Regions from separate parts of the Pseudomonas sp. SCT genome, predicted to be linked through region 2. Evidence: predicted binding sites of a transcription regulator. Region 2 holds the regulator's gene; each other region holds the start of a gene.
The links. The regulator FliA, encoded in region 2, starts transcription of late flagellar genes. The targets are predictions, from matches to a motif close to CTAAAGTTTNNNNNNNNNNNGCCGNTAA.
Positions count from the first base shown of each region.

Region 1: flgM (flagellar biosynthesis anti-sigma factor FlgM) is a predicted target of FliA. The motif match lies at 2,008-2,035, and genes of this name have one in related genera.
Region 3: BHD08_RS14900 (methyl-accepting chemotaxis protein) is a predicted target of FliA. The motif match lies at 1,586-1,613, and genes of this name have one in related genera.
Region 4: BHD08_RS11920 (methyl-accepting chemotaxis protein) is a predicted target of FliA. The motif match lies at 4,285-4,312, and genes of this name have one in related genera.

Region 1 is NZ_BDJA01000005.1:76,185-83,046, forward strand. Features, by position in the region: tRNA gene BHD08_RS13855 (tRNA-Arg) at 161-237, shown strand; gene BHD08_RS13860 (flagellar brake protein) at 330-1,076, opposite strand; gene BHD08_RS13865 (flagella synthesis protein FlgN) at 1,135-1,605, opposite strand; gene flgM (flagellar biosynthesis anti-sigma factor FlgM) at 1,642-1,971, opposite strand; gene flgA (flagellar basal body P-ring formation chaperone FlgA) at 2,085-2,825, opposite strand; gene BHD08_RS13880 (chemotaxis protein CheV) at 2,917-3,849, shown strand; gene cheR (protein-glutamate O-methyltransferase CheR) at 3,839-4,708, shown strand; gene flgB (flagellar basal body rod protein FlgB) at 4,904-5,308, shown strand; gene flgC (flagellar basal body rod protein FlgC) at 5,320-5,763, shown strand; gene flgD (flagellar hook assembly protein FlgD) at 5,783-6,466, shown strand; gene BHD08_RS13905 (flagellar hook protein FlgE) at 6,497-6,862, shown strand, end outside.
Region 2 is NZ_BDJA01000002.1:729,114-735,975, forward strand. Features, by position in the region: gene flhA (flagellar biosynthesis protein FlhA) at 1-273, shown strand, start outside; gene flhF (flagellar biosynthesis protein FlhF) at 289-1,578, shown strand; gene fleN (flagellar synthesis regulator FleN) at 1,670-2,497, shown strand; gene fliA (RNA polymerase sigma factor FliA) at 2,515-3,240, shown strand; gene BHD08_RS08035 (chemotaxis response regulator CheY) at 3,315-3,689, shown strand; gene BHD08_RS08040 (protein phosphatase CheZ) at 3,713-4,507, shown strand; gene BHD08_RS08045 (chemotaxis protein CheA) at 4,519-6,690, shown strand; gene BHD08_RS08050 (chemotaxis response regulator protein-glutamate methylesterase) at 6,744-6,862, shown strand, end outside.
Region 3 is NZ_BDJA01000005.1:281,069-287,930, forward strand. Features, by position in the region: gene BHD08_RS14885 (HPF/RaiA family ribosome-associated protein) at 1-403, shown strand, start outside; gene BHD08_RS14890 (DUF3597 domain-containing protein) at 457-918, opposite strand; gene BHD08_RS14895 (STAS/SEC14 domain-containing protein) at 1,011-1,379, opposite strand; gene BHD08_RS14900 (methyl-accepting chemotaxis protein) at 1,677-3,272, shown strand; partial or broken gene BHD08_RS14905 (peptidylprolyl isomerase) at 3,369-3,656, opposite strand; gene BHD08_RS14910 (hypothetical protein) at 3,809-4,036, shown strand; gene BHD08_RS14915 (cell division protein ZapA) at 4,033-4,320, shown strand; gene glpD (glycerol-3-phosphate dehydrogenase) at 4,330-5,865, opposite strand; gene BHD08_RS14925 (DeoR family transcriptional regulator) at 6,264-6,862, opposite strand, start outside.
Region 4 is NZ_BDJA01000004.1:169,245-176,106, forward strand. Features, by position in the region: gene BHD08_RS11905 (phospholipase D family protein) at 1-1,073, shown strand, start outside; gene BHD08_RS11910 (hypothetical protein) at 1,231-1,974, shown strand; gene BHD08_RS11915 (DUF962 domain-containing protein) at 1,981-2,505, opposite strand; gene BHD08_RS11920 (methyl-accepting chemotaxis protein) at 2,609-4,219, opposite strand; gene BHD08_RS11925 (3-hydroxyacyl-CoA dehydrogenase) at 4,345-5,871, opposite strand; gene BHD08_RS11930 (PaaI family thioesterase) at 5,990-6,433, shown strand; gene BHD08_RS11935 (hypothetical protein) at 6,437-6,862, shown strand, end outside.

The DNA.
Region 1 (6,862 bases), on a different contig from region 2:
ATCAATTATAGGATGTGTTTGGCGTGCGCTTTGCACGGCAGGCCTTATGGCGTCGTGCAATATGCAAGAATGGCCAGGCTGAGTTCGTGTAGAAGTCAGCAATAACGGCCTTAGGCATGACAAATGGTGTTTGGCTCGCTAACATTCGGCGCGCGATTACGTCCCAGTAGCTCAATCGGATAGAGCATCCCCCTCCTAAGGGGAAGGTTGGAGGTTCGACCCCTCTCTGGGACGCCATTTTCTCGTTCGTGGCGCCGGTTCAGACGAGTTTTCCTCAGTCAGGGCGGTAAGGCTGGGGCTGCGCTTGCGGCGGTGGGATCGCTGATGCGTTAGCCGAAAGGGCTTTCGGCCGTCTCGCGACGGGCGTCGCGCTGCAGTTGATAGACCAGGCGCTCGATGTGGCGTTGTGTGAGGCCGCTAAGGCGGTGAAAGCGCAGTCCGCATAGGGAAGCATCAAGCTTCTCATCAATCACAAGATGTCGCAGCTCAACTGCTGTCTGGATGGTCCCTATCGATAATCTTGCTGACAGCTCGTACACCTGTCCGGTTTGCAGGCTGGCTTGTTGATTGCCTTTGATGCTGAGCTTGCAGCCAGTAGCTGAGATATCGAGCAGCCTGCCTTCCAATGCTTTGCGTAAGGCGGCACCACCAAGCTGGGCGGCGACGGCTGGCTCTTTCAGTTGCGCGCGATAGGCGTTGCGGCGCTGATGGTAGGTCAGTTCCGCTGGGGTCTGTATCCAGTAACAGCGAGCGCCATCTATTTCGCCGACGTGGACTTTCTCGTCATTTCCCCAGGAAACCCGTGCCCCCTCATAGAAGCCTTCGATATGAAAGGCTTCGCCCTGTAATAGGAAGCGCTCGCCATCATTCGGAATCAATTCGTCGAGCGCAATCCAGCCGGTCTCGCGATTCATTTCCACAAGGAAGGTCTGATAACGCTGACTACGCTCGTTAAAGCGCAGGGTGAGGGGGGTGTTGTTATCGATGAGTGGCCGCAGATTGGCGTATATCTCCAGGGGCGCCGTAAGAAGTTTCGGCGGCTGCGGACCTTCTTCGTCCAGAAATAGGCTAGACACGGTCCGCGGATCCCTGGCGCATCTTCATAACCATCACGTTGTGTCCTGGTGCGTTGATTCAGGCTTGGCTCAGGGGCCGCTGCTGCTTGCTTTTGGAGGCCCCGCCGCGATTGTCATACAGGCTGGGTGTGTCGTCCTTGCCTTGGAGAATGCTTAACATGCTTCCAAGTGCTCCCTGATTCGCGCGGATCAATCGGCCATTGCGCTCGTTGGCGCCACGACAGTTCTCAAGCTCGGCTTCGAGCAGCTGGGCTTTTTCCAGAATGCTGGCGCCTTCTTGGTATTTGCTCACGGCATTTTCCAGTCCTGCACGATCGGCGCTCAGCTGCTGATCTATCAGCCACTGGCTGCGTTGGGCTCCGTGCTGGCCAAGCAGGGCAAGCAACGGCTGCTTCTTGGTGAGCAGCGCCTCCAGCTCCGTCAGATTGCGATCGCTCAGTGCTTTGAATTCCTGGTCGATCAGCTCAAGGAGTTCGCGGGCCATGCCGATATCATCGGTCAGCTGCTCCAGCAGGGTGGTTTCGTTCATTTCAGACTCTGGGCGTGCTCGCGAGTGGGATCAGGCTCAGCGCTGCGTTTCGAAAGCCAATAACTTGGCTGCAACACGCTTGCTGTCGACCTGATAGGATCCGTCAGCAATGGCCTGCTTAAGCTTGGATACCCGCTCCTGATCGACCGCAGGTTGCTCGTTGAGCTTGTCGGTCGCCTGTTGCAGGCGCTGGGCTTCGGGGCTCAGCTGTACGGTGTCACCAGTGCTGGCACTCGCGCTGCCGGTTTTCGGTGCGTCGCCTGCGGGCTCTGCTGGGGTGCCGGTGGGACGCTCGTTACCTTGCACACTGCTGCGCCCGTTAGGGGCGTTCAATGGGCTGTTCGGTCGATTGAAGTCGATGACCATGATGCAAACCTCGAAGGAATCAGGACGCTTGCCATGTGTTCGGCAACAATAGAGCAAACTTTAGCTTTTTTTTCCGGATCGCACACCGGAAAAGTGCGCCAGGCCCATTGCCGCTACATTGCAACTTCAACCTGACCGGGGCCAGTAACGCGGGCTTTGATTATTCGACCAGAGCGCTGGTTTTTAACAGGGATCTGCTTGCCCGGGACGCCATCCGTCATCGCCTCGCCTGGCATCCGGACGCTGATGGATCCGCTCCTGGCTGTAATGACGACCTGATCGCCTTTCCGTACGACCTTGGCCAGCTCCATTTGGTTGGGTGTGATCACCTGATCTGGCTGTACGGGGCGGGTGAGCTTGTTGCCCAGTACTTCGTCGAGTCGCGTCAGATAGCCCTGGTTGAGGTTCGACACGTCCCGCTCGGCGAGGCTCACATCAGCGTCGGCCAATACCGTATCACGCAGTAATGATCGATTGGCTACGACCACCTCGCGGTAGAGTCGGACCTGCGCCGGGACGAACACTGACCAGGGGGCATGGCCTTCGCAACTTACCCGTACCGTGACTCGTCCTATGGGGGGCGCAGAATTAGCGAAGCTCGCCGCAAGCGGCTGGTCGCATTGATTCAGACGCAGTCTGGGGTCCAGGCGGCTGACTGCGATTTCGTGGCGCGCATCGATGCTGCTGCGACTTAAATAGTCCACTACTGCGCGCTCAAGAAACTGCTCAGTCACGTCGATAAGCTGGTCAGGGTGTGACATGGTTGATGCGTGCGTGAATTGACTCATCGCGCACAGCGCTGTGAGTAGCAAGTAGCCGCACAGCATCTGGCGACTGCGCCGGAAAATGGTCATATGGACGTTCATATCCCAACCAAAGCAAGGGGCGTGCCGCGTCTAATATTCGTCTGGCCCCAATTATCTGCAAGCAGAGAGGAAGACTGGCATGGCCGGTGTACTGGATTCGGTTAACCAGCGTACCCAATTGGTGGGGCAGAACCGTCTGGAGTTGTTGCTGTTTCGTCTCGAGGGCGAGCAGCTTTATGGGATCAACGTATTCAAGGTACGCGAAGTTTTGCAGTGCCCGCGTCTGACCATCATGCCCAAATGTGGACGAGTGGTGCGCGGGGTGGCGAGCATTCGCGGCACTACGCTGCCGATCCTCGATCTCTCGCTGGCAACAGGCAAGTCGGCGCTAATGGACCTGCAGAACTCCTTTGCAGTCATTACGGAATACAACAACCGAACACTTGGTTTTCTGGTGAGTTCGGTCGAGCGAATCGTCAACCTCAACTGGGAAGCGATACTGCCGCCGCCAAAAGGCGCGGGGCGCGATCATTACCTGACGGCGGTCACCCACATCGACAACAAGCTGGTCGAGATCATCGACGTGGAGAAGGTGCTGGCAGAAGTGGCTCCCACCTCGGAGGAGGTTTCTTCGGGGGTGATCGATGCCGACACTCGAGCCAAGGCGCTCTCCTGTCGCGTGCTGATTGTCGATGACTCATCAGTGGCGCGTAAGCAGATCACTCGCTGTCTGGAAAATATAGGCATCGAGGTCGTCAAGTTGAACGACGGGCGCGAAGCGCTGAACTATCTGAAGCGGATGGCGGACGAAGGCAAGAAGCCGGCAGAAGAATTCCTGATGATGATTTCTGATATTGAAATGCCGGAAATGGATGGCTATACCCTGACTACCGAGGTGCGACACGATCCGCGCATGCAGGGTATGCATATACTCCTGCATACTTCCCTTTCCGGTGTGTTCAATCAGAACATGGTGAAGCGGGCGGGCGCGGATGATTTCCTCGCCAAGTTCCAGCCTGACGATCTCGCTGCCCGCGTGGCCGAGCGGATCAGGCAGGCGGATGCAAACTGAGGCTAGCTCCTCTCATGATGGTGAGGCTTTATTGGTGTCAGTCGATCTGGATTTCGAGCAGTTCCGGGTATTTCTTGAGAAAACGTGCGGCATCCTGCTGGGCAGCAACAAGCAGTATTTGGTGTCCAGCCGGCTGAACAAGCTGATGGAGCAGCAGGGCATCAAGACGCTCGGCGACTTGGTGCGCAAAATCCAGGCACAGCCGCGTGGTGGGTTACGGGAACTGGTCGTTGATGCGATGACGACCAACGAAACGCTCTGGTTTCGCGATACGTACCCGTTCGAGGTGCTCAAGAGTCGAGTTCTGCCTGAAATGCTCAAAACCGGCTCCGGCCAGCGCCTGCGAATCTGGTCGGCGGCCTGCTCATCGGGACAGGAGCCCTATTCGCTATCGATGGCAATCGATGAGTACGAGCGCAGCAACCCAAGCCAGGCGAAGACCGGGGTGCAAATCGTTGCCACTGAGCTTTCCGGAACCATGCTCGCTGCCTGCAAAGCCGCTGAGTACGACAGCCTGGCTATTGCGCGCGGCCTGTCCAGCGACCGTCTGCAACGCTATTTTGACGTTAAGGCACCGGGGCGTTGGGCGGTAAAGCCGGCAATCCGTTCGCGGGTCGAGTTCAGGGTCCAGAATCTTCTGGACAGCTATGCCGCGCTGGGCAAATTCGACATTGTGTTCTGTCGGAATGTGCTGATCTATTTCTCCGCGGACGTGAAGAAGGACATTCTCAAGCGCATTCACGCCACGCTGCGCCCAGGCGGATATCTCTTTCTGGGCGCCTCGGAAGCCCTTAATGGACTTCCCGAGCTTTACCAGATGGTCCAATGCAGTCCAGGTATCATCTACAAGGCGAAATGAGCGCTGCTCCAGGCGGCAGAAAACCGTCATGCAATGTGGCGGTTGTGGCAGGCAAGCGGTAAAGCCTTGCCGCTTTTGACGCATTGCTGGTCCTTGTCGTGAGCCTAACCCTTGTAAATCAATATGTTGCATGTAGTGGCATGGGCTTTGCTGCAGTTTGCGCAAGCAGACTTGTATCCGGCAGAGGTCCAGATCATGAGCATCAGTTTCGACAAGGCATTGGGTATCCACGAAAAGGCGCTTGGCTTTCGCTCGCAGCGCGCCGAGGTGCTGGCCAACAACATCGCCAATGCCGATACGCCTAACTACAAGGCGCGGGATCTGGAGTTCAGCAGTGTGCTGGCCGAGCAGTCGGCGCGCAGCCAGGGTGGGTTCGGCGTCACGCGGACCAGCGATAGACATATCGCAGCCGAAGGGCTGGAAATCGCTGATGCGTCCCTGCGCTTTCGTACGCCTGCACACCCGTCGCTCGACCAGAACACTGTCGATCTGCAGATCGAACAATCCAATTATGCGAAGAACGCCGTGGACTTCCAGGCGAGCTTCACCCTGCTCAATAGCAAGTTCAGGGGGCTGATGAGCGCCCTGCGCGGCGAATGAAGGAGTAGCCCATGTCCCTTAGCAGCGTATTCAACATTGCCGGCAGCGGCATGAGTGCCCAAAGCACCCGCCTGAACACCATTTCCAGCAACATCGCCAACGCCGAGACCGTTTCGTCAAGCGTCGATCAGACTTACCGGGCGCGCCATCCGGTATTCGCCACCGTTTTTCAGCAGGCCAGCGGCCAGCCCGATCAATCGCTGTTCGCCGGACAAGATCAGGCGGGGGTTGGCGTTCAGGTATTGGGCGTGGTGGAGGATCAGAGTGAGCTTCAGGCGCGTTACGAGCCCAACCATCCGGCAGCGGATGAAGCCGGTTACGTCTACTACCCGAACGTCAACGTGGTGGAAGAAATGGCCGACATGATTTCGGCCAGTCGTGCTTTTCAGACCAATGCCGAGCTGATGAATACGGCCAAGACCATGTTGCAGAAAGTGCTGACGCTGGGTCAGTGATTCATACGAGAACGCATTCATGAGCACTACAAACGGCGTCGGTGGCACCAGCTCGATACTCGACCAGTATCAGTTCGGTGAGAATCGTGAGGTAAAGGGCAACGACCTTGGCAAGAATGAATTTCTTGAGCTTCTGGTCGCTCAGCTGAACAACCAGAACCCGCTAGAGCCGCAGGAGAATGGCGAGTTCATCGGCCAGCTGGCGCAGTTCAGTACGGTTGAGGGCGTTGAAAAGCTGAACTCGAGCATGCAGACCATCCTGTCCGGGTATCAGTCGTCCCAGGCGTTGCAGGCTTCCTCGCTGGTTGGCCGCAAGGTGATCGTGCCGACTGACAAGGCGGTGGTGGATACCAGCGAAACCTTCAAGGCCAGCCTTGTGCTGCCAACCTCGAGCAGCAACGTGTTCGTCAATATCTACGACAGCACCGGTGCTGCAGTCGGGCGTGTGAACATGGGGCAGCAGGAGGCCGGCAACATCTCGTTCATGTGGGACGGCAAGGATTCCAGCGGCAATGTCTTGCCGCCGGGTACCTATCGCTTCGAGGCCCAGGCTACCTATCAGGGTGAAACCAAGGGCTTGTACACCTTGCTGCCGGCGAACGTCGACAGCGTCACGCTTGGGCAGAACGGCGGGGAGCTGATGCTCAACCTTGCCGGTATCGGCAGCATCGGCCTCTCCCAGGTCCAGATCATCGGACAATAACCGCCGCACTCTCGGCAAAGGAGCGATTCAATGTCCTTCAATATCGGTCTTAGCGGCCTGCGTGCCGCGAGCAAGGATCTCAACGTCACCGGCAACAACATTGCCAACGCCGGCACCGTAGGCTTCAAACAGTCGCGTGCGGAGTTTTCCGACGTCTATGCGGCGTCCGTGCTCGGCACTGGCAAGAACCCTCAGGGTAGCGGTGTGTTGATGTCCAATATTTCCCAGCAGTTCAATCAGGGGAATATCAACTACACACAGAACGCGCTGGATCTGGCCATCAATGGTAATGGCTTCTTCCAGGTCAGCAATAACGGCGCGGTAAGTTATACCCGCGCTGGTTATTTCGGCACTGATCGCAGCGGTTTCCTGGTCGACAACTTTGGCTATAAGCTG
Region 2 (6,862 bases):
TTGCTCAACAGCTTGCAGAAGGCCGGGCAAGGTTCCGAAGACGGAATTCTGCTGGAGCCAGGAATGGCCGAAAAGTTGCAAAGGTCTCTGGTAGAAGCGGCACAGCGTCAAGAAATGCTCGGCAAGCCGGCAGTTCTGCTGGTAGCCGGCCCGGTACGGGCGATGCTTTCGAGATTCGCGCGTCTGGCAGTGCCGAACATTCATGTTCTGGCCTACCAGGAAATACCGGACAACAAGCAGGTCACCATCGTCTCGACGGTGGGTCAGAATTAACCGAGGGTACAGGCCATGCAGGTCAAACGTTTCTTCGCCGCCGATATGCGCATCGCCATGAAAATGGTGCGTGACGAGCTGGGCGCCGATGCCGTGATCATCGGCAATCGCCGGGTGGCCGGCGGCGTCGAGCTGACTGCCGTGCTCGATTACCCGATGCAGTCCGCTCCGGCCGCGAACAAGCCCAATCCGGCGCTGGAAGCCGAGCTGCGCAAGACCCAGGCGCGTCTGGCCAATGCCCACGCCGAGCTGAGCGCCGCCCCGCGTGCGAAAATGCAGGATCGTCAACTGGTTGACGAGAAGCCCGCAGCCGTGAGCATCCCACAGCCTTCAGCCGTGGCTGAAGCTGCTGCTGCGGTCGATTCCCGCGCGATCGAGGCGATGCAGTCGGAACTGCATGGTCTGCGCGAACTGATCGAAGTCCAGCTTGGCTCGATTGCCTGGGGCCAGGAACAAAGCCGTCGTCCGCAACAGGCTGGCCTCTGGCGCCGCCTGCAGCGCCTGGGCCTGCCGGCCGAGCTGTCGCGCAGCCTGCTGGAAAAGGTTGCGGGTATCACCGAGCCGCGCCAGGCATGGCGCATGGTGCTGGCGTACCTGGCACAGGCGATCAAGGTCAGCAAGACCGAACCGCTGGAAGAGGGTGGCGTCATTGCCTTGGTTGGTCCGGCAGGTGTCGGCAAGACCACCACTCTGGCCAAGCTCGCAGCACGCTACGTATTGAAGTATGGCGCGCAGAACATCGCGCTGGTCAGCATGGACAATTATCGGATCGGCGCGCAGGAGCAGCTCAAGACGCTTGGCCGCATCCTGGATGTGCCAGTGCTGCAGATCGATCCGAGCCAGTCGTTGAGCAAGACGCTCGCTCCGCTGGCGCGCAAGCGCGTGATCCTGATCGACACCGCTGGCCTGCCCGCCAGCGATCCGACACTGCGCATGCAGCTCGAAGCGTTGTCGGACCGCGGTGTGAAATCGAAGAATTATCTGGTGCTGGCCGCGACCAGTCAGAGCCAGGTGCTCAAGGCGGCGTGGCACAACTATCGTCGCTGCGGCCTGGCTGGTTGTATCCTGACCAAACTGGATGAAGCCGGCAGTCTCGGTGATGTACTCGGCCTCACGATCAGCCAGCATTTGCCGATAGCGTACCTCGCGGATGGCCCCCGGATTCCGGACGACCTGCACCTGCCGCGCAGCCATCAGCTGGTCAGTCGCGCGGTGAGTTTGCAGTCCGGCGAGGAACCGAGCGAGGAAACCATGGCCGATATGTTCGCCGGGCTGTACAACAGCTCGTCACGGCGGGCCGGATGATGCTGCGAGAGCAGTACCTGAATGAATCAGATGCGTGCCATGCGGGCGCATCGCCGGCCGCAAGGCCCCAGCAAGATATAGGCATGTGAACATGGGAATGCATCCCGTACAGGTGATTGCGGTGACCGGCGGCAAGGGTGGCGTCGGCAAGACCAATGTGTCGGTCAATCTGGCACTGGCGCTGGCCGATCTCGGCCGGCGTGTGGTGTTGCTTGACGCCGACCTTGGCCTGGCCAACGTCGACGTGTTGCTGGGGCTTACCACCAAGCGCACCCTGGCCGACGTTATCGCCGGTGAATGTGATCTGCGCGACGTGCTGATCCAGGGGCCGGGTGGCATCCGCGTAGTGCCAGCCGCATCCGGCACGCAGAGCATGGTGCAGCTGTCTTCGCTGCAGCACGCCGGATTGATCCAGGCGTTCAGTGAGCTGGGCGACGAGCTCGACGTGCTGATCATCGACACCGCCGCAGGTATCGGCGACTCAGTAGTGAGCTTCGTTCGCGCCGCGCAGGAGGTACTGCTGGTCGTGACCGATGAACCGACCTCGATTACCGACGCTTACGCGCTGATCAAACTGCTCAATCGTGACTACGGCATCAGTCGCTTCCGTGTGCTGGCCAATATGGCTCACGCCCCGCAGGAAGGTCGCAACCTGTTTGCCAAGTTGACCAAGGTCACCGAGCGCTTTCTCGACGTGGCGCTGCAGTATGTCGGCGCCGTGCCTTACGATGAGGCCGTACGCAAGGCAGTACAGAAGCAGCGTGCGGTCTACGAAGCCTACCCGCGGTCCAAGTGCGCGCTGGCATTCAAGGCCATCGCGCAGAAGGTCGATACCTGGCCGTTGCCCGCTACGCCGCGCGGTCATCTCGAATTCTTCGTAGAGCGCCTCATCAGCCCCGCTTCACAAAGCCACGAATGACAGGTGCCGGATCCGCTATGTATTACAGCAAGGCTCAGGCAAAGGATGCGCAGTACCGCCTGATTGATCAGTACGCCCCGTTGGTCAAGCGAATCGCTTACCACCTGCTGGCGCGTCTGCCTGCCAGTGTGCAGGTCGACGATCTGATTCAGGCTGGAATGATCGGACTGCTGGAAGCAGCTAAGAAATACGACGCCGGCAAGGGCGCCAGTTTTGAAACCTACGCCGGTATCCGCATTCGCGGCACGATGCTGGACGAAGTGCGAAAGGGCGACTGGGCCCCGCGCTCCGTGCACCGCAATTCGCGCATGGTCAGCGAGGCGATTCGGACGATCGAGGCGAAAACCGGGCGCGACGCTAAAGATCACGAGGTTGCGGCCGAACTTAAGCTAAGTCTCGATGAGTATTACGGCATTCTCGGCGATACGCTGGGCAGTCGTCTGTTCAGCTTCGATGATCTGCTGCAGGAAGGGGAGCACGGCGAGCTGCAGGAAGACGCCGCAAGTCTCCATCCTGAGCCGTTTCGTGATCTCGAAGACGAACGCTTTCAGCAGGCCCTGGTTGATGCCATTGCCAACCTGCCCGAGCGCGAGAAGCTGGTGCTGTCGCTGTATTACGACGAAGAATTGAACTTGAAGGAAATTGGGCAGGTGCTGGGAGTCAGCGAGTCGCGTGTGAGCCAGTTGCATAGCCAGTGTGCTGCGCGCTTGCGTGCACGCCTCGGCGAATGGCGCGCCAATTGACGATTGTTTGCGGTATGACGTGCTCGGTTTGCTGAGGCATTTTGGGACTTACGGAGGTCGACTTGGACAAGAACATGAAAATCCTCATTGTCGATGACTTCTCGACGATGAGACGAATCATCAAGAACCTCCTGCGTGATCTGGGGTTCACCAACACCGCCGAAGCGGATGACGGCACCACTGCGCTGCCGATGCTCAAAAGCGGCAGCTTCGACTTCCTCGTGACCGACTGGAACATGCCGGGCATGAGCGGTATCGATCTGCTGCGCACCGTGCGCGCCGACGAGCGCCTCAAGCACCTGCCGGTGCTGATGGTGACCGCTGAAGCCAAGCGCGACCAGATCATCGAAGCGGCACAGGCCGGAGTTAACGGCTATGTGGTCAAGCCTTTCACTGCCCAGGTGCTCAAGGAGAAGATCGAGAAGATCTTCGAGCGCGTCAACGGCTGAAGCAGCAACGCCGCGAGGGCACTATGACGCAAGCAGACCAAAGCCTGGCAGAGTTCGAAGCGACTCTGAAGGCGCATGCACCCAAGTTGATCGAAAGTCTGCAACAGGGCCGCTTCGATGAAGCGACGCAGATGTTCAATGAGCTCAATCAGGTGCGCAATCACGGGCTCTATCAGGAAGTTGGCAAGCTCACCCGCGAGCTGCACAACGCCATCGTCAAGCTGGAGATGGACACCTGCGCGACCGGCGGTGATCCGTCACCCATCACCGACGCGACTGATCGATTGTCGTACGTGGTCGAAATGACCGAGAAAGCCGCCAATCGCACCATGGATCTCGTCGAGGAGTCCGCGCCGCTGGTCAACTATGTCAGCTACGAGGCGCAGAGTCTGACGGCCGACTGGCAGCGCTTCATGCGTCGCGACATGAATGCCGAGCAGTTCCGCGAGCTGGTCAAGCGTATCGACCAGTACCTGCAGCGCAGCATGAATGACGGTAGCCAGCTGTCGCAGAACCTCAGCGAAATCATGCTGGCTCAGGATTTCCAGGATCTCACCGGCCAGGTGATCAAGCGCGTTACGCGCCTGGTGACCGAGCTCGAAAGCAACCTGCTCAATCTCGTGCTGATGGCTGGACAGGTCGACCGTGTGGCCGGCATTCAGCATGACCGGGACGCGATGCGCGCCGAGCAGGAACAGCAAAAACAAGAAAAAGAGCCTTCCAAGGGTGAAGGTCCGCAGATGCATGCCGATATGCGTGAAGACGTCGTTTCCGGCCAGGACGATGTCGATGATCTGCTTTCAAGCCTGGGCTTTTAGGGGAAGTGAATATGAGCTTCGACGCCGATGAAGAAATCCTCCAGGACTTCCTGGTAGAGGCCGGCGAGATTCTCGAACTATTGTCCGAGCAACTCGTGGAGCTGGAAAGCAGCCCCGATGACATGGCGTTGCTCAATGCGATTTTTCGCGGGTTCCACACGGTAAAGGGCGGTGCAGGATTTCTTCAGCTCCACGAGCTGGTGGAGTGCTGCCACATCGCTGAAAACGTCTTCGACATCCTGCGCAAGGGTGAACGTCGCGTCGACTCCGAATTGATGGATGTCGTTCTGCAGGCGCTCGATTCCGTGAATGAGATGTTTGGACAGGTTCGCGAGCGCGTCGAACCGACTCCCGCTTCACGTGAGCTGCTGGCCGCATTGGCGCGCCTGGCAGAGCCTGCTTCCGCCGACGAGCCGGCCGTGCCGATCGAACCCCCGACTGTTGCCAAGCCTCAGATCGAAGCCGTCGATGCCGAGTTCGAGCAGATGCTCGCAGCCGTTCAGTCGTCAGACAGCGAACCGGCAGCCGCGCAGGTCAGCGGTGGTGGCGACGAAATCACCGACGATGAATTCGAGTCGTTGCTCGATCAACTGCATGGCAAGGGCCAGTTCTCGGTCAGTGCCGCCAGCGCCGCACCGGAGCCCGAGGTCGTCGTCGCGCCGGCCAGTGACGAGATTACCGACGACGAATTCGAAGCACTGCTCGATCAGCTGCACGGCAAGGGCAAGTTCGAGCCGGTGGGTAGCACCAGTACCGAGCCGGCGACGCCAGCGGCTGCTGCGCCTGCGAGTAACACCAGTGCCAGTGATGAAATCACCGACGACGAGTTCGAAGCATTGCTGGATCAGTTGCATGGCAAGGGCAAGTTCGAGCCCGCGGTTGCCGAGGTAGCACCGGCTGTGCCGAGCAAGCCGGAGCCCAAGCCGGAGCCCGCCCGTGCTGCCCCAGCCAAGGCTGCACCGGCTGCTGCTGTCAGCAAACCGGCGGCTGTTGTGGCTGAAAAAGCCCCAGCCGAAGCCGAGACGACGGTACGCGTGGATACCGCACGGCTCGATGAAATCATGAACATGGTTGGCGAACTGGTACTGGTGCGTAACCGCCTGGTGCGCCTGGGTTCCAATAGCGGCGACGAGGCCATGGCGAAGGCTGTGTCCAACCTCGACGTAGTGACCGCCGACCTGCAGAGCGCGGTGATGAAGACCCGCATGCAGCCGATCAAGAAGGTGTTCGGCCGCTTCCCGCGGCTGGTACGCGATCTGGCGCGCAGCCTGAAGAAAGAGATCAACCTCGAGCTGGTCGGTGAAGAAACCGACCTCGACAAGAACCTGGTCGAGGCCCTTGCCGATCCGCTGGTGCACCTGGTGCGCAACGCGGTCGACCACGGTATCGAGATGCCCGAGGAACGCGAGGCTGCCGGCAAGCCGCGTACCGGTCGAGTGGTGCTGTCCGCCGAACAGGAAGGTGACCACATCCTGCTGATCATCAGTGATGACGGCAAGGGTATGGATGCCAACGTCCTGCGCGCCAAGGCCGTGGAAAAGGGCATGTTGGAAAAGGATGCCGCTGACCGCCTGAGCGATCTGGAATGCTACAACCTGATCTTCGCCCCTGGCTTCTCGACCAAGACCGAGATTTCCGATGTGTCCGGCCGTGGCGTCGGCATGGATGTGGTCAAGACCAAGATTTCCCAGCTCAACGGGACCGTCAACGTGTTCTCCACCAAGGGCCAGGGCTCTCGGGTGGTGATCAAGGTGCCGCTGACGTTGGCGATCATGCCGACCCTGATGGTGATGCTCGGCAATCAGGCGTTCGCTTTCCCGCTGGTCAACGTCAACGAGATCTTCCATCTCGACCTGTCGCGTACCAACGTCGTCGACGGCCAGGAAGTGGTGATCGTGCGCGACAAGGCACTGCCACTGTTCTATCTCAAGCGCTGGCTGATCCAGAGCGCTGCCGAGGAAGAGCAGCGCGAAGGTCACGTGGTGATTCTCAGCGTCGGCAACCAGAGCATCGGATTCGTCGTGGATCAACTGGTCGGGCAGGAGGAGGTGGTCATCAAGCCGCTGGGCAAGATGCTGCAAGGCACGCCTGGCATGTCCGGCGCAACGATCACCGGCGATGGCCGCATCGCTCTGATTCTCGATGTTCCGAGCATGCTCAAGCGTTACGCACGCCGGATTTGATTCAGTCAGGCGGCGCGGCCCATCGTGGGGCGCGCTGCCGCTAGGAGTGATGTATGGCAGTCAAGGTCCTGGTGGTCGACGATTCGGGCTTCTTTCGTCGGCGCGTCTCGGAAATCCTTTCCTCTGATTCCAATATCCAGGTCGTCGGCACTGCCACCAACGGTCGTGAGGC
Region 3 (6,862 bases), on a different contig from region 2:
GGTTCACAGCGATAACCACATCGAAGGCAGTGCCCGTCTGGCGGATTGGGTCAGTGCCAGTGTCGCAAGCAAGCTGGACCGGTTCGACGACGAGCTGACTCGCGTCGTCGTCCACCTCAACGATGAAAACGGTGACAAGGCCGGCGCCCACGACAAGCGCTGCCAGATCGAAGCGCGTCCGAAGGGACTGCAGCCGATTTCCGTTACGCACAAAGCCGAGTCGCTGGAGTTGGCGATCGATGGCGCGGTCGACAAACTGAACAATGCCCTGGCGCACCAGTTCGGAAAATTGCGCAGCAAGCGCGCCGGCAGCCAGCCGCTGATGATCGACGGTGCGGTCGCTGAGCGCGATGCGCTGCTGGAGGAAGATTTCCTGGCGGACGAGCAGGTCCGCAACTCGTAAGTCACCAGGCAAGGGCCTTCCTCGGAAGGCCCTTCGCACATCTAACGCAGCAGTTAGTGCAGCAGTTCCGGCGGAATGCTGCCGCCGTTCTCAGCCAGCTTCTTCATGACCGCCCGATGCAGCCACATGTTCATCTGCGCCGAGTCGGCCATCTGCTCCGGCGGGCAGCCGAGTTCGGTTGCCAGTTCACGGCGTGACTCTAGGCTGCTATCCAGCCCGAGCAATTTCAGCAGATCCACGATCGAGGTGCGCCAGTTCAGCGCTTCGGGATGCTGCGCTGCCTTGGCTTCCAGCTGCGCCACCACATCAACACCGCTGATGGTGCCTGACCTCTGATTCAGGTCCTTGTGCGGTGCGATGGTCGCGTTGTCGGTGGTGGTCGGTCTGTCACTCAGGGTAATGCCTTCTGCGCTTGAGTGCGTGGCATCTGCCGGCGGCACATGGGCCTTGGTCTGCGCCTCGTTGGAGACATCGCCCAGGCCGAGCTTTGCCTTGATCGTATCGAAAAGTCCCATGTCCGTTCTCCGTGCTGTTGATGTTCGTATTCGACAGCGAGGCAGGGCGGGGCATTCGCTTCCATAGGTCGGGTCGTTGCGTTTTCCCGGGGCTATCCATGTTCCAGCCAGGCGAGCGCTTCGGCTTCCTGGTGCAGATCGAAGGCTTTGATCGTAAGCCCGGGAATCAATGCGCCCTCGACCTCGCTAGCCTTGCGCAGCCATTCCTTGCCGGCGATCACCGCGCAGCGATCGAAGCGGCGGATGAAGCGGAACAGTTGCGGCAGGCGGGACAGTTCGACCCCGACGGCGCCGAGCGTGGGCAGGTCGAAATCGCCGATGCGGTAGAGCATCCGGCCATTGCTGATGCCTTCGGACTTGAACAGCAGATCGTCCAGTGCGGCGCGCATGGCCTGGCTGTCCAGCTTGCCGGAGAAGTCGATATCGATGCGGTTTTCGCCTCTGCGTGATACCTGAAACATGACTTGGCCCTCGGTCGAACCCATAACGCTGCGAGTCATCTCGCGTTACCTGACCATAGTCGCTGCGGCATGATCGGGCCAAAAAGATCAGCCGCACGGCAAGCTGTTTCGTTGACCTGGGTCAGTACGTGACCGGTCATTCACTGAGTGCCGGTGAGTGGGCGAAAGCCGCGCAGCGCCTGGTCTCAAGACGTCTGACCAGTGGTATCAAGTTGCCCCGTTGGCGGCCGAGAACCGGATGAGTGCAGCGTCATTTAGACGTTGACGACGCATCCTTTTCCGTAGTTGGAATACTCCATGACCAGCACCTTGGCGAACGTCATCCAGGCCCTTTTACGCGGACTGGGTCTGCGTACCATCAACCATCAGTTCTTCTTCTCCTACAGCCTGATCTTCTTCTGTGCGGCATTGACCGCCGGTGTCTTGTTCATGTCCAGCAAGGACGCCAGCCAGATCGATATGGCCGGTGCGCAGCGCATGCTCAGCCAGAAGATGATGAAGGAGGCCCTGCTGGCCGCGCAGGGCATTGGCAGCCCCGCTGACGTGGACAAAACCATCCAGCGCTTCGAGCAGTCGCATCGGCTGCTGCTCAATGGTGACCGTGCCCAGGGCATCGCGCCCGTGGAGCTGGCCAGCGCAAAACCGCATCTGCAGCGTGTCGACCAGATATGGCAACGCTACCGGCCCGCTGTGCAGGCGTTGGCGGCAGGCCAGAGCGCCGATGTTAAGGCTATCGCTACCGACTCCAACGATATTCTCGCCGCGGCCAACGAGGTCGTGTCGCTGATTTCCGCCGAGGCCAATCGCAGCGCGTCGCAGCAGCTCTGGGTCGCGCTCGGTTCGACCCTGTGCATCCTGCTGCTGGTCATTCTCGGGCGGATCGCCGGCATGAACTGGCTGATGCTGCAGATCGACGAACTGCGCGGTCGTCTGGAAAAGGTCAGCCAGGGTGATTTCTCCGCGCCGCTGCAGGTGCGCCATGCCGATGACGAGATGGGCATGATCACCCTGGCCTACAACCGCCTGCTGGGCCAGGTGGGCGAGATGATCAAGGGCGTGCGGCAGGCCGCTGACGATGCGGATGCACAGTGCGTGCGCATGGCTGGTCTGGCTGGTGACAGCGCGCGCAACGTTGAAGGGCAGCAGGCCGAGATCGATCAGGTCGCGACCGCGATGAACGAAATGCTGGCGACCTCGCATGAGGTCGCACGTAGCACCGTCGAGGCGGCCAATGCTGCCGACGTCGCCGAGCAGGAAACCAATGCCGGCAGTACCGTGATGAATGAATCGGTCGGCGCCATCCGCACCCTCAGCGGCCATGTCGACGGCCTGTCCGACGTGATGCAGCAGCTCGTTCAGGACAGTCACGAGATCGGCAAGGTGCTCAACGTGATCAGCGGTATCGCCGAGCAGACCAACCTGCTGGCGCTCAACGCCGCGATCGAGGCTGCCCGTGCCGGTGAGCAGGGCCGCGGTTTCGCGGTGGTTGCCGACGAAGTGCGCAGCCTGGCCAGTCGCACGCAAAGCTCGGCCAAGGAGGTTGGCGTACTGGTCGAGCGCCTGCAGAGTCAGGCGACTCGTGCCGGTCACGCCATGGATGCGTCGCGCCAGAGCAGTGCGACCACGCTCACCCAGATCGAGGCAGCCCAGCATGCGTTGGGGCAGATCGTTGGTGCGGTGCAGACCATTCGCGGGATGACCAACCAGATCGCCACGGCCGCCGAGGAGCAGTCGCAGGTTGCCGAGGACATGAACCAGTCGCTGACACGCATCGCCCAGGTTGCCGATCAGGCAGCAGGCGTCACGCAGGATACGGCGGCATCGGGCAACACCATCATGCAGAGCATGAAAGGCCTCAAGTCACTGACTGGGCGCTTCCGTCTGGAGTCGTGACTGGCAGCAGGCGTAGCCGGGAGGTGCTGCTGGGGAGGGCGCCTCTTCGGCGCGATGCGGGAGGCGCCCCTGCACCTGTGTGCAGGGACGAGGCGATCAGTCCTGGCGGCTGGTCACTTCCAGCAGGTGATAGCCGAACTGCGTCTTCACCGGGCCCTGCACGACATTGATCGGGGCGCTGAAGACTACAGTATCGAACTCCTTGACCATCTGACCGGGGCCGAACGAGCCCAGATCGCCGCCCTGGCGACTGGATGGGCAGCTGGAATTCTCCTTGGCGACTTCGGCGAAGTCGGCACCGCCTTCGATGGCGGCCTTGAGTTCATTGCACTTGGCTTCGGTGGAAACCAGGATGTGGCGGGCGGTTGCACGTGCCATGGGAAAGCTCCTCTTGAGATAGGCCGCCGAGGCTACCGCAAACCGATTCTCTTGGCGACCGGGTCGGCGATGTCACTGCTGACGGCGCAATGAAGGCCCCCGGCCGCAGTGCTTTCGGTTACTCTCGCGCGCTTTTTCACCGAACCTGGAAATGCTCCATGCTTGATACCACCCTCGCGCAACTCGAAACCGTCATCAACGATCTGCTGCAGCGCAACCAGAACCTCAGTCAGCACTGCGCCCTGCTTGAGCAGCAGCTGGAGCAAGCGCGTGAGGAGAACGACAACCTGCAATTGGCTGCGCTGGAGCAGGAAGACCGGCAGGGCGCTACCCTGGCCAGGTTGCAGGCGCTGTTGGAGCGAGCAGCCGGCAGCAACGCCGCATGAGCGCCGATGGCGTTCAGGTGCTCAAGGTGTTCGGTCGCGAGTACTCCTTCAGAGCCCCGCCGAGCCAGGACGCGCTGTTGCAGGAGGCTGCAGCCTTGCTGCAGCAGCGTCTGGCGGACAGTCAGCGGCAGTTCCCCAACGCCACGGGTGACAAGTTGCTGGTACTGACCGCTCTGAACCTTTGCGTTCCGCTGCTGCAGCAACACGAGCAGATGCAGGATGTCGAGCAACGCATCGCCGCCAGCGTCGCCCGTATCAACCAGCAGCTCGAGGCGCAGGGCTGAGCGGCTGGCTCAGGCGGCGTCGCTGTTACGCGCGGTTTCGGCGATGGGCCGCTCCGCCAGGTAGCGTGCCAGCCGAGCTTTTTCCGGCTCGCTGAAGGCCAGGCCGAGCTTGGTGCGGCGCCAGAGGATGTCATCTACCTGGGTTGCCCATTCCTCGCGACGCAGATACTCGACTTCCTGCGCGTATAGCTGCTGGCCGAGATCGTCGCCCAGCGCATCGAGCGAGCGCGCCTCGCCCAGCATGCGCCATACCCGATTGCCGTAGAGCGTCGCCCAGCGCTTGGCCAGCGGCAGTTTCAGCCCTTGCACCTTGGCCACCAGCTCTTCGGTGAGTGCATCGACCGTGCTCATGTCTTCGCCGCCAGGCAGTGCCGCCTGCGCCGTCCAGCTTTCACCCATAGTCGGGAAGAACGGCTTGAGCTGCGCCATCGCCGACTCGGCGAGCTTGCGGTAGGTGGTCAGCTTGCCGCCGAATACCGAAAGCAGCGGTGCCTGCTTCTCTTCCGCGGCCAGCGACAGGGTGTAGTCGCGGGTGACGGCGGAGGGGTTATCCGACTCGTCGTCGCACAGCGGCCGGACGCCGGCGAAGGTATGCACGATGTCCCTGGGTTCGAGCTGCTTGCGGAAGTGCGTATTGGCCACGCCCAGTACGTAGGCGATCTCTTCCTCGCTGATGCTCACTTTGGCTGGGTCGCCGCGATACTCACGATCGGTGGTGCCAATCATGGTGTAGCGGTCCAGATACGGGATTGCGAAGACGATGCGCCGATCCTCGTTCTGCATGATGTAGGCCTGCTCACCTTCATACAGCTTCGGCACGATGATATGGCTGCCCTGAATCAGGCGGATGCCGTACGGCGAGCGCTGCTGCAGATTCTCGCCGATGAACTGCGCGACCCAGGGCCCGGCTGCATTGACCAGTGCCTTGGCGCGCAGCGAGAAACGACTGCCATCCTCGCGCTGCAGCTCGACATGCCAGATGCCGCCGGCGCGTTTCGCGCTCAGGCACTGGGTGCGGGTGTGGATATGCGCACCTTTTTCCCGCGCCGCCATGGCGTTGAGCACCACCAGGCGTGCGTCGTCGACCCAGCAATCGGAGTATTCGAAGCCGCGGGTTATTACCGGTTTGAGCGGGCTCTCGCTGCCGAAGCGCAACCCTCGCGATGCCGGCAGTTTCTTGCGCATGCCCAGGTTGTCATAGAGAAACAGGCCAGCGCGGATCATCCACGCCGGGCGCAGGTGCGGGCGGTGGGGCAGCACGAAGCGCATCGGTTTGACGATATGCGGCGCCTTGGCCAGCAGCACCTCTCGCTCGGCCAGCGCTTCGCGAACGAGGCGGAATTCGTAGTGTTCCAGATAGCGCAGCCCGCCATGAATGAGCTTGCTGCTGGCCGATGACGTATGACTGGCCAGGTCGTCGCGTTCGCAAAGGAACACCGACAGCCCGCGGCCGGCGGCATCGGCAGCAATACCGACACCATTGATACCGCCGCCAATTACGGCGACGTCATAAAGCTCGGAGACGGGCTGAGCGGAATGGGGCACGGGCTTCTCCTCGAAAACGAAAGATCATGTTCGGTTTTGAACATGCTATTCGTAAAAGAATCCGTATGAAAGCAAAAATGTTCGAAATCTATTAAAAGGAAAATATTCGAAAACTACAGATGGGGATATCCACTGTTGAGCACAGCCGAGCGCCTGCTTATATCGGCATCCGCATGCATCTTGTAGTGATTGCCCATCCTGGGGCGACGCCCTCCAGCCCTGGCTACGCCGCGGCGCGGAGAGTCGTAAGGCAGCGCTCCTCCGCGGACCATGGGAGCGCTCAGTCAGTAGATGTTGCGTGTTGGCTGTTTGTTGGCTGGCTGCGATTCGCGGCCGAGACCGCTGCTACAGGTTCAGCGTCGCCGGGTGGAAAGCTGACCACGAGGGAGGCGGTCCGCCTACTCGGCGATTTCCAGCTGCACCTTGTGGCGGGCCAGCAGCTCGGCGAACACCTCTGACGGTGCCGAGTCGGTGAACAGGCAGTCGATCTGTTCCAGCGAGCCCAGGCGGGTCATGGCGCTGCGGCCGAATTTGCTGGAGTCAGCCGCGAGGAAGACCTTGCGCGCGTTATGGATGATTGCCTGGGAGACGCGGACTTCCTGATAGTCGAAGTCCAGCAGGGTGCCGTCCTCGTCGATGCCGCTGATGCCGATCAGGGCGAAATCGACCTTGAACTGGCTGATGAAGTCGGCGGTGGCCTGACCCACCACGCCGCCGTCGCTGCGCACGTTGCCGCCGGCGATCAGCACGTCGAAGTCTTCCTTGGTGCTGAGAATGCTCGCCACGTGCAGATCGTTGGTGATGATCTTCAGATCGCGATGGTTGAGCAGGGCGCGGGCGATCGCCTCGGTGGTGGTGCCGATATTGATGAACAGCGAAGCCTGGTCGGGGATCCGTGCGGCCATGGCGGCGGCGATGCGCTGCTTCTCGTCGCGCATCTGGTGGGCGCGCTGGCTGTAGGCGGTGTTCTGTACGCTGGAGTCGTAAGCCGCGCCGC
Region 4 (6,862 bases), on a different contig from region 2:
CGTTGCAGCATCGACGGATGCACAACAAGCTGATGCTGGTCGATGGCAGCCTGGCTATCGTCGGCGGCCGCAACCTGGGCGACGAGTATTTCGACGCCGATCAGGCCTTCAACTTCACCGATATCGATCTGCTCAGTGCAGGCCCGGTCGCCGAGCAACTGGCACAGAGTTTCGATCAGTACTGGAACAATCAGTTGAGCGTGCCCATCCAGCGATTTCTCTGGTGGCAGCCGAAACCCAGCCGGCTGGACAAGGCACGCAAACAGCTGCGTGACTACCTGCAGCAGGCGCGTCACGACAACAGCGAGCAGTACCAGCGGCTGATGCAGTACAAGCAGGATCCGCAACTGCAGCAATGGCTGGACGACCTCATCTGGGCGCCCGGCGAAGCGATGTGGGACGCGCCGGAGAAGCTGCTCGCCGAAGGCATACCGGCCACCTCACTGCTGCTGACGACCCAACTCGCACCGACCATGCAGACGGTAAGTCGCGAGCTGACCCTGGTATCGGCCTACTTCGTGCCCACGGACAGCGGCGTCGAGTATCTGGCTGATCGCACCGGCGCCGGCGTCACCGTGCGTATTCTCACCAACTCCCTGGAGGCCACCGACGTCCCAGCCGTGCATGGTGGCTACGCGCCCTATCGCGAGGCGATGCTGGAGCTCGGCGTACGCCTGTTCGAACTGCGCCGGCAACCGGAGCAGGAGCCGTCGTACAGCTTTCTCGGCGAGTCTGAGTCGAGCCTGCACAGCAAGGCGGCAGTGTTCGACCAGAATAAAGTCTTCATCGGCTCGTTGAACCTCGACCCGCGCTCCGTGCTGTGGAACAGCGAGGTGGGCGTTCTGGTGGAAAGCCAGGAGCTGGCCCGCGAGGTTCAGCGGCTTACGCTGGAGGGCATGTCGCCAGCGCTCAGCTACGAGGTACGCCTGGAGGAACGCGACGGCCGCAAGCAGCTGGTATGGATCGCCGAGGATGATGGGCGGTTGCGCGTGATCGACAAGGAACCGGGCGGGCTCTGGCGCCGCTTCAATGCCTGGTTCGCCGAGATCATCGGCTTGGAGAAGATGCTCTAGCGTTCGCGTCCGAACACCGCACGATTGCCCCGCGGCGCATTCGCTTCGGCATAAATCATTCTTTGGGGTGATACCACTTGGCCAGCGGTCCGTTAGGCTCAGGAACGCTGCTGCCACGCACGCATAGCTTCTATAAAAATAAAAAAGGAGCACGACAATGGACCGTTCCACTCGCCTCTGGCTATTGCTGATCCTCGCAATACTGCCCGGCTTCACCGAAGCGGCTCAGGCCGAACCGACCTCACCTCTGCAGAGCATGCAGATCCATGCCAACCGCGCCACCAGCAGCTTGCTGCTCTACCGCGGCGAAGGCTTCCAGAAAGCCCATCTGCTGCGCCTGGAGGAAGACATCCGCGCGCTGAACGCTGCCTTGCTGAAGGTCGCCAATCCCACCAGCGCGCTTCGCGAAAGCCATCTGGAACTGCAGACCCGGCTGCGGGAGGGTGCCAGTTTCGGCTACAAGGAAGACGACATGCCCTGGGGCTGGCCGCTGCAGATGAGCAAGGCATTGCGCGACTTTCTTACGGCCGCCCGCGCGCAGCAGGGCGCCGATGCAGAGGCGGAACTGCCGGCGAAAGTGGAGTACCTGGCCGTGCAATACCTCAGCCGCGCTTATATCGGCTCGTTCGAGATCGCCCGTGAACAGCCGGACACCTACCTCGGGCAGGACGAACGCAATCTGGTACCGGCCATCGACGCGCAGCTAGCCGGGCTGGACGGCAAGCGCGATCCCGCTCTGGCCAAGCTCAAGACCCGCTGGGATTTTCTCAAGGTAGCGCTCGAGGACATGAACAGTGCCAGCAACAACCTCACCACCGCCTCCGGCCGACCCTTCGCGCCGATCATGGTCGACCGTCATGCCCGCAGCCTCAGCGACCAGTGGATGGCCGCCAGACCCTGACCACGGTCAGCCGTGTGCGGCCGACTCGCGCAGACGCACCGGACCGACGCGCGCTTCGATGGCGAGGCGCAACGGTTCGCGCAGGCCAAGCGTGAAGCCGAGTTCAGCCGCGACGAACAGCGGGCCGATGATCAGCCCGGTAAGGTCATCGACGAAGGCCGGCTTGCGCCCCTCGAAATAGTGCCCGACGAACTGGATGATCCAGCCGAGCACGAAAAATCCCAGCCCAACGCCCAGCCACAACGCCGTCGTCGCGCTGGCAACGCGCGCGCCCAGCCATACGCACAGCAGCAACACCACGCTCATCAGCAGGCCATAACGCAGATCGAGGCGTAGATAGAACAGCGCCGCCGCGAGCGAGACCAGTGCGGCCGGGCTGAGCCATAGTCCAGCCACGTCGATGCCAGGCCGCGACAGCAACACGGCAACCGCCAGCACGATCAGCGGAATGCCGATGAAATGGGTGAGCAGGTTGCGCGGGTCACGATGATAGGCCGCGTACTGCGCCAGGTGATCGGTGAGGGTTTTCATTGGCGGCATCTCCAGATTTCGCGTCCGCCAAGCTTAGTCGGTCGGTGCGCTGCCGCCCTCGTCAGCAGCCAAGGCGATCACGCCAAGATCGAGGTTGGCTGCGCTATTCCTCGGGTCGATAACCCAGTCGCAGCCCGCCCCAGTGCCGACCATTGACCATGATCGGTACCGACAGATCGTGCATCAGCTCACCGGTATCGCGGCTGTAGGTCTGCAGCAATACCCGGCGCTGATGACTGCCACAACGCCCGCCGGTGCGATCGTTGAACAGGCGCTTGCTGCGGCTCTTGACCCGGTCGATTTCCGGATTGCCCACCGGCGGCTGGCTGAATGCGCGGTTGTGCGTCGGCACGTAACCTTCGGGCGTGGTGGCGATGGCATAGACCATCGCCGAATGCTTCTGCAGGAGCGGCTCCTGAACCGCCGGCAGCACCTCGTCGGCGTAGCGGTCGAAGCGGGTCTGGTACTTGACCGGATTGGTATTGGGCTGCGCCCGATAATTGCGATCGAACAGGTCATCGAGACTGACGCGTCCGGCGGCAATATCCGCCTCGAACCGTGCGGCAATCGCTGCCGCCCCCTGGCGAGCCAGATCGAACATCGCCTGGTGGTAGTCGTCGAGCTGCACCTCGGCCAGCTGTTCGCTGGCACTCTCGGCCTGCGCCACCAGTCGTTCCGCAGCCTGCTCGAGCTGCCGGGTCTGCTTTTCGCTGTCCAGCGCGTCGGCGCGCAACTGATCGAGGGCGACGAACTGACCGGTCAGGCGCTGATGGTTGTCGGCGGTGCCGGTGGTGATCTGCTCGACCTGGCTTTCGACGCTGCCGGCCAGACCGGCGATGCCACTGAGCTGCTCGCCGGTGGCGGCAATCTGTTCGGCAGCGGCATCCAGCTCGCTGCCCTGGCGCTGGATATAGCTGACTACCGCCTCGCTCTGCTGACGAATGTCGCCCACCATGCGACCGACTTCCTCGGTAGCACTGGAGGTACGCGCCGCCAGGCTGCGAACCTCATCGGCGACCACGGCGAAACCACGCCCGGCCTCACCGGCGCGCGCAGCCTCGATGGCCGCATTCAGGGCAAGCAGGTTGGTCTGGCTGGCAATGGACTGGATCACGTCGGTGATCCGGCGGATCTCTTCAGTGCGTGCCGAAAGCCCGTCGATCAACTCGCGGCTGGCGTGGGTCTGGGCACTGAGCTGCTGCATGCGCTCGATCGCCTTCTGCAGCTCCGCCTGCCCGGCATCGCTGCGCTGGCGTACCGCCTGCGCAGCGTCCAGCGTATGGCGGGCGCGCTCTGCGCTGTCCTGCTCGGTAGCAGCGATGGCCTGCGCGCCGTTGGCAATTTCGCTCACGGCCTGCAGTTGCGATTGCAGCCGACTGGCCAGCTGCTCGGCGCTGTAGGCGACCTGGGCAGCCGACAAGGCGTTGTGACAGGTGTTGCGTGAGAGGTTCTTGCTCAGTTCGGCGAAGGCACGCGGCGTATCGTCAGCGCTCGCTGCGTCAGCATTCGCCGCCAGCGATGCACTGAACCAGGGCCAGAGCGCTGCGGCGAGCAACAGTATCGCCGTCACTGCCAGCGGCGGAGCCAGCCAGTAATGCACAAGCAACAAAGCTATGATCAACGCGGCGTGGAACGCCACGAGCTTGGGATGGCGGTAGGCGGGGCTCATGGACGGCCTCTTGTTCTTGTCGGATCGATCCGACGTTGTACCCATAGCCCCGGATAAAGAACAGTAGTGCCTTAGTAGCAACGTGCCGTCATCGGAGGCTCACTTCAGGCTTAGCGGCCGCTCCCGCACAAACTGAAGCCGTCCCCCCCACCCACCGGTCGGGACATCCGTCACCGCAGCGCGGCGGGCTGATCGGCTGCGGTCAGCGGCAGCGATAGCTGCACGCGTCGACGCAACCAGGGGCTAGGACGGTAACGCGCCTCGCCGCCATAGCAGCCCTGCATGGCTTGCAGGATGGCAAGGATTCGCGCCGCACCGTAGTGCTCGGCGAATCCCAGCGGGCCTTTCGGATAACCCAGCGCCAGGGTGACCGCGCGGTCCAGCGTCTGAGGGTCGGCAATGCCCTTCTGGGCGATCTCGCAGCCCAGATTGACGATGCTCGCAACCACGCGCTGGCTGACGAAGCCGGGCGAGTCGTTGATCACCTCGACCGGCACACCATCGCTACCCAGCGCTTGCCGTGCCTGCGCTTCAATCGCCGCAGCAAGCGCTGGCTGACGCATCAGCACCCGGCGTCGGTCGAAATCGCAGAACTGGTCGAGCGCGACAGAGCGCTCCGCTGGCAAACCAAGCCGGGCGATCATGCTGCTGGCATCCTCGCCCAAGGGAGTGATCAGGCAAATGGCGCGCGCCGATGGCACCTCGCCCGATTCAAGCTGCGCACCGGCCGCCTGCAACAAGGCTGCCAGCTGCGAACGCAACGCCGGATCCTGACTGTCCAACCAGAACGGCCGCTCGATGCGGACCGGCGAGAACTGTGGCTCCGGCGTACGGATCTGCTGACCCTTCTCGTAGCGGTAGTAGCCCTGCCCGGTCTTGCGTCCGAGCAACCCTGCGGCAACCCGCTGCGCCGCCTGATACGACGGCGTATAGCGCGGATCCTGATAGAACTGCTGGTACACCGACTCCATCACCGCATGGGAAATATCCAGCCCGGTGAGATCGAACAGCTCGAAAGGCCCCATGCGAAAGCCCGGCCCGTCGCGGAGGATGCGGTCGATCTGCTCGGCATCGGCGATGCCCTCGGCGAGAATGCGCTGGGCCTCGGTGCTGTAGGCGCGACCGGCGTGATTGACCAGAAAACCGGGGGTATCCGGGGTGATCGCCGGAAAATGCCCGGCCTCTTCGGCCAGCTTTACCAGCCGCTGGATGACCTGCGGATCGCTGCGCTCGCCGCGCACCACCTCGACCAGCTTCATCAGCGGCACCGGGTTGAAGAAATGAAAACCCGCCACCCGCCCCGGAAGCCGACAGGCAGCGGCAATACGCGTGACCGAAAGCGAGGAGGTATTTGTGGCAAGGACCGCGTCCTCGGCGAGCAGTGCTTCCAGTTCGACGAACAACGCCTGCTTGATCTCGAGATTCTCGACGATCGCCTCGATCACCAGATCGCAACCGGACAGATCGGCCAGCGCGGGGGCCGCCTGCATGCGCGCAAGCGTGGCGTCCAGCTCGGCAACGCTCAGCCGCCCCTTGGCCACGCCACGCTCGAGCAGCTCGCGGTTGAAGCGCAGCGCGTCACTGATCGACTCACTGCGTGAATCGTGCAGCCACACCTGCTTGCCGGCGCCGGCGAACAGTTGCGCGATTCCGCGACCCATGGCTCCTGCGCCGACGACGCCGATACGCTCAAACATGCAAACCTCCTCACGAGCAATGCGATATTTCGCAGTGCGGAATAAGATTCCATCGAATTGACCGTGAGCGTAAAGACTGCCAATCTCCAGCGCAAGTCAGCCAGCGAACCGCTCGTTCATGTCAGATCAGCCCTATCCCGCCGCGACACTTCAGCAGGTTGAAAGCTCGTTGACCGGGTTCTTCCAGGACCTCGGCTGCCGCCTGAGGGAGTACGGTCCGGAGCGCGTGGTCGTCGAGCTGCTGTTACAGCCGCGCCACCTGAACAACGCCAGCAACCTGCACGGCGGCGTCACGGCTACCCTGCTGGACGTGGCGATGGGGCTCTGCGGAACCTGGGTCGAACAGCCGGAGCAGCGTCGCGTGGCGACCACGTTGTCGATGAACGTCAACTTCAGCGCACCGGCGCCGGTCGGCAGCCGCATCCGTGCCGTGGCCGTCTGTCGCTCCGCGGGCCACAAGGTATTTATGGCCAGTTGCGACCTGCTCGATGAACAGGATCGGTTGCTGGCGTTCGGTGAAGGCGTCTACAAGCGCGGCAAACTGCGCAACGAGCTGCCCTGAACGATGCTCGCCCTGCTGCCACTGGCACTCGTCTGCGAGCTGCTTGCCCTGGCCACCCATCTGTCGCTACTGAGCGTGATCAGCGGTGCGCTGCTGGTGCTGTTCTTCGTCTGGCACTGGCGCTCGCTGATGCCCTACCCGCGCCGGCTCGGACTGGTCACCCTGGGACTGCTCGGCTACTGGATGCTGTTCGGCCAACCCGACTGGCAGCAGGCCCAGCGAATGCTCTCGTCAGCAGCCTACTACGCCGCCTTTATCGGTGCGCTCGGCCTTGCACACTGCGCAGTCAGGCGGCTGCCACAGCTCGGTGAGCTGCATCGGCTGTTGTTGCGGCTGCCCCGCGCCAGTCTTTATCCGAGCTATCTGTTCAGCACTTTTGCGATCAGCTCGGTGCTGAGCTTCGGCATGCTCAATCTCGTCTGCGGTTCG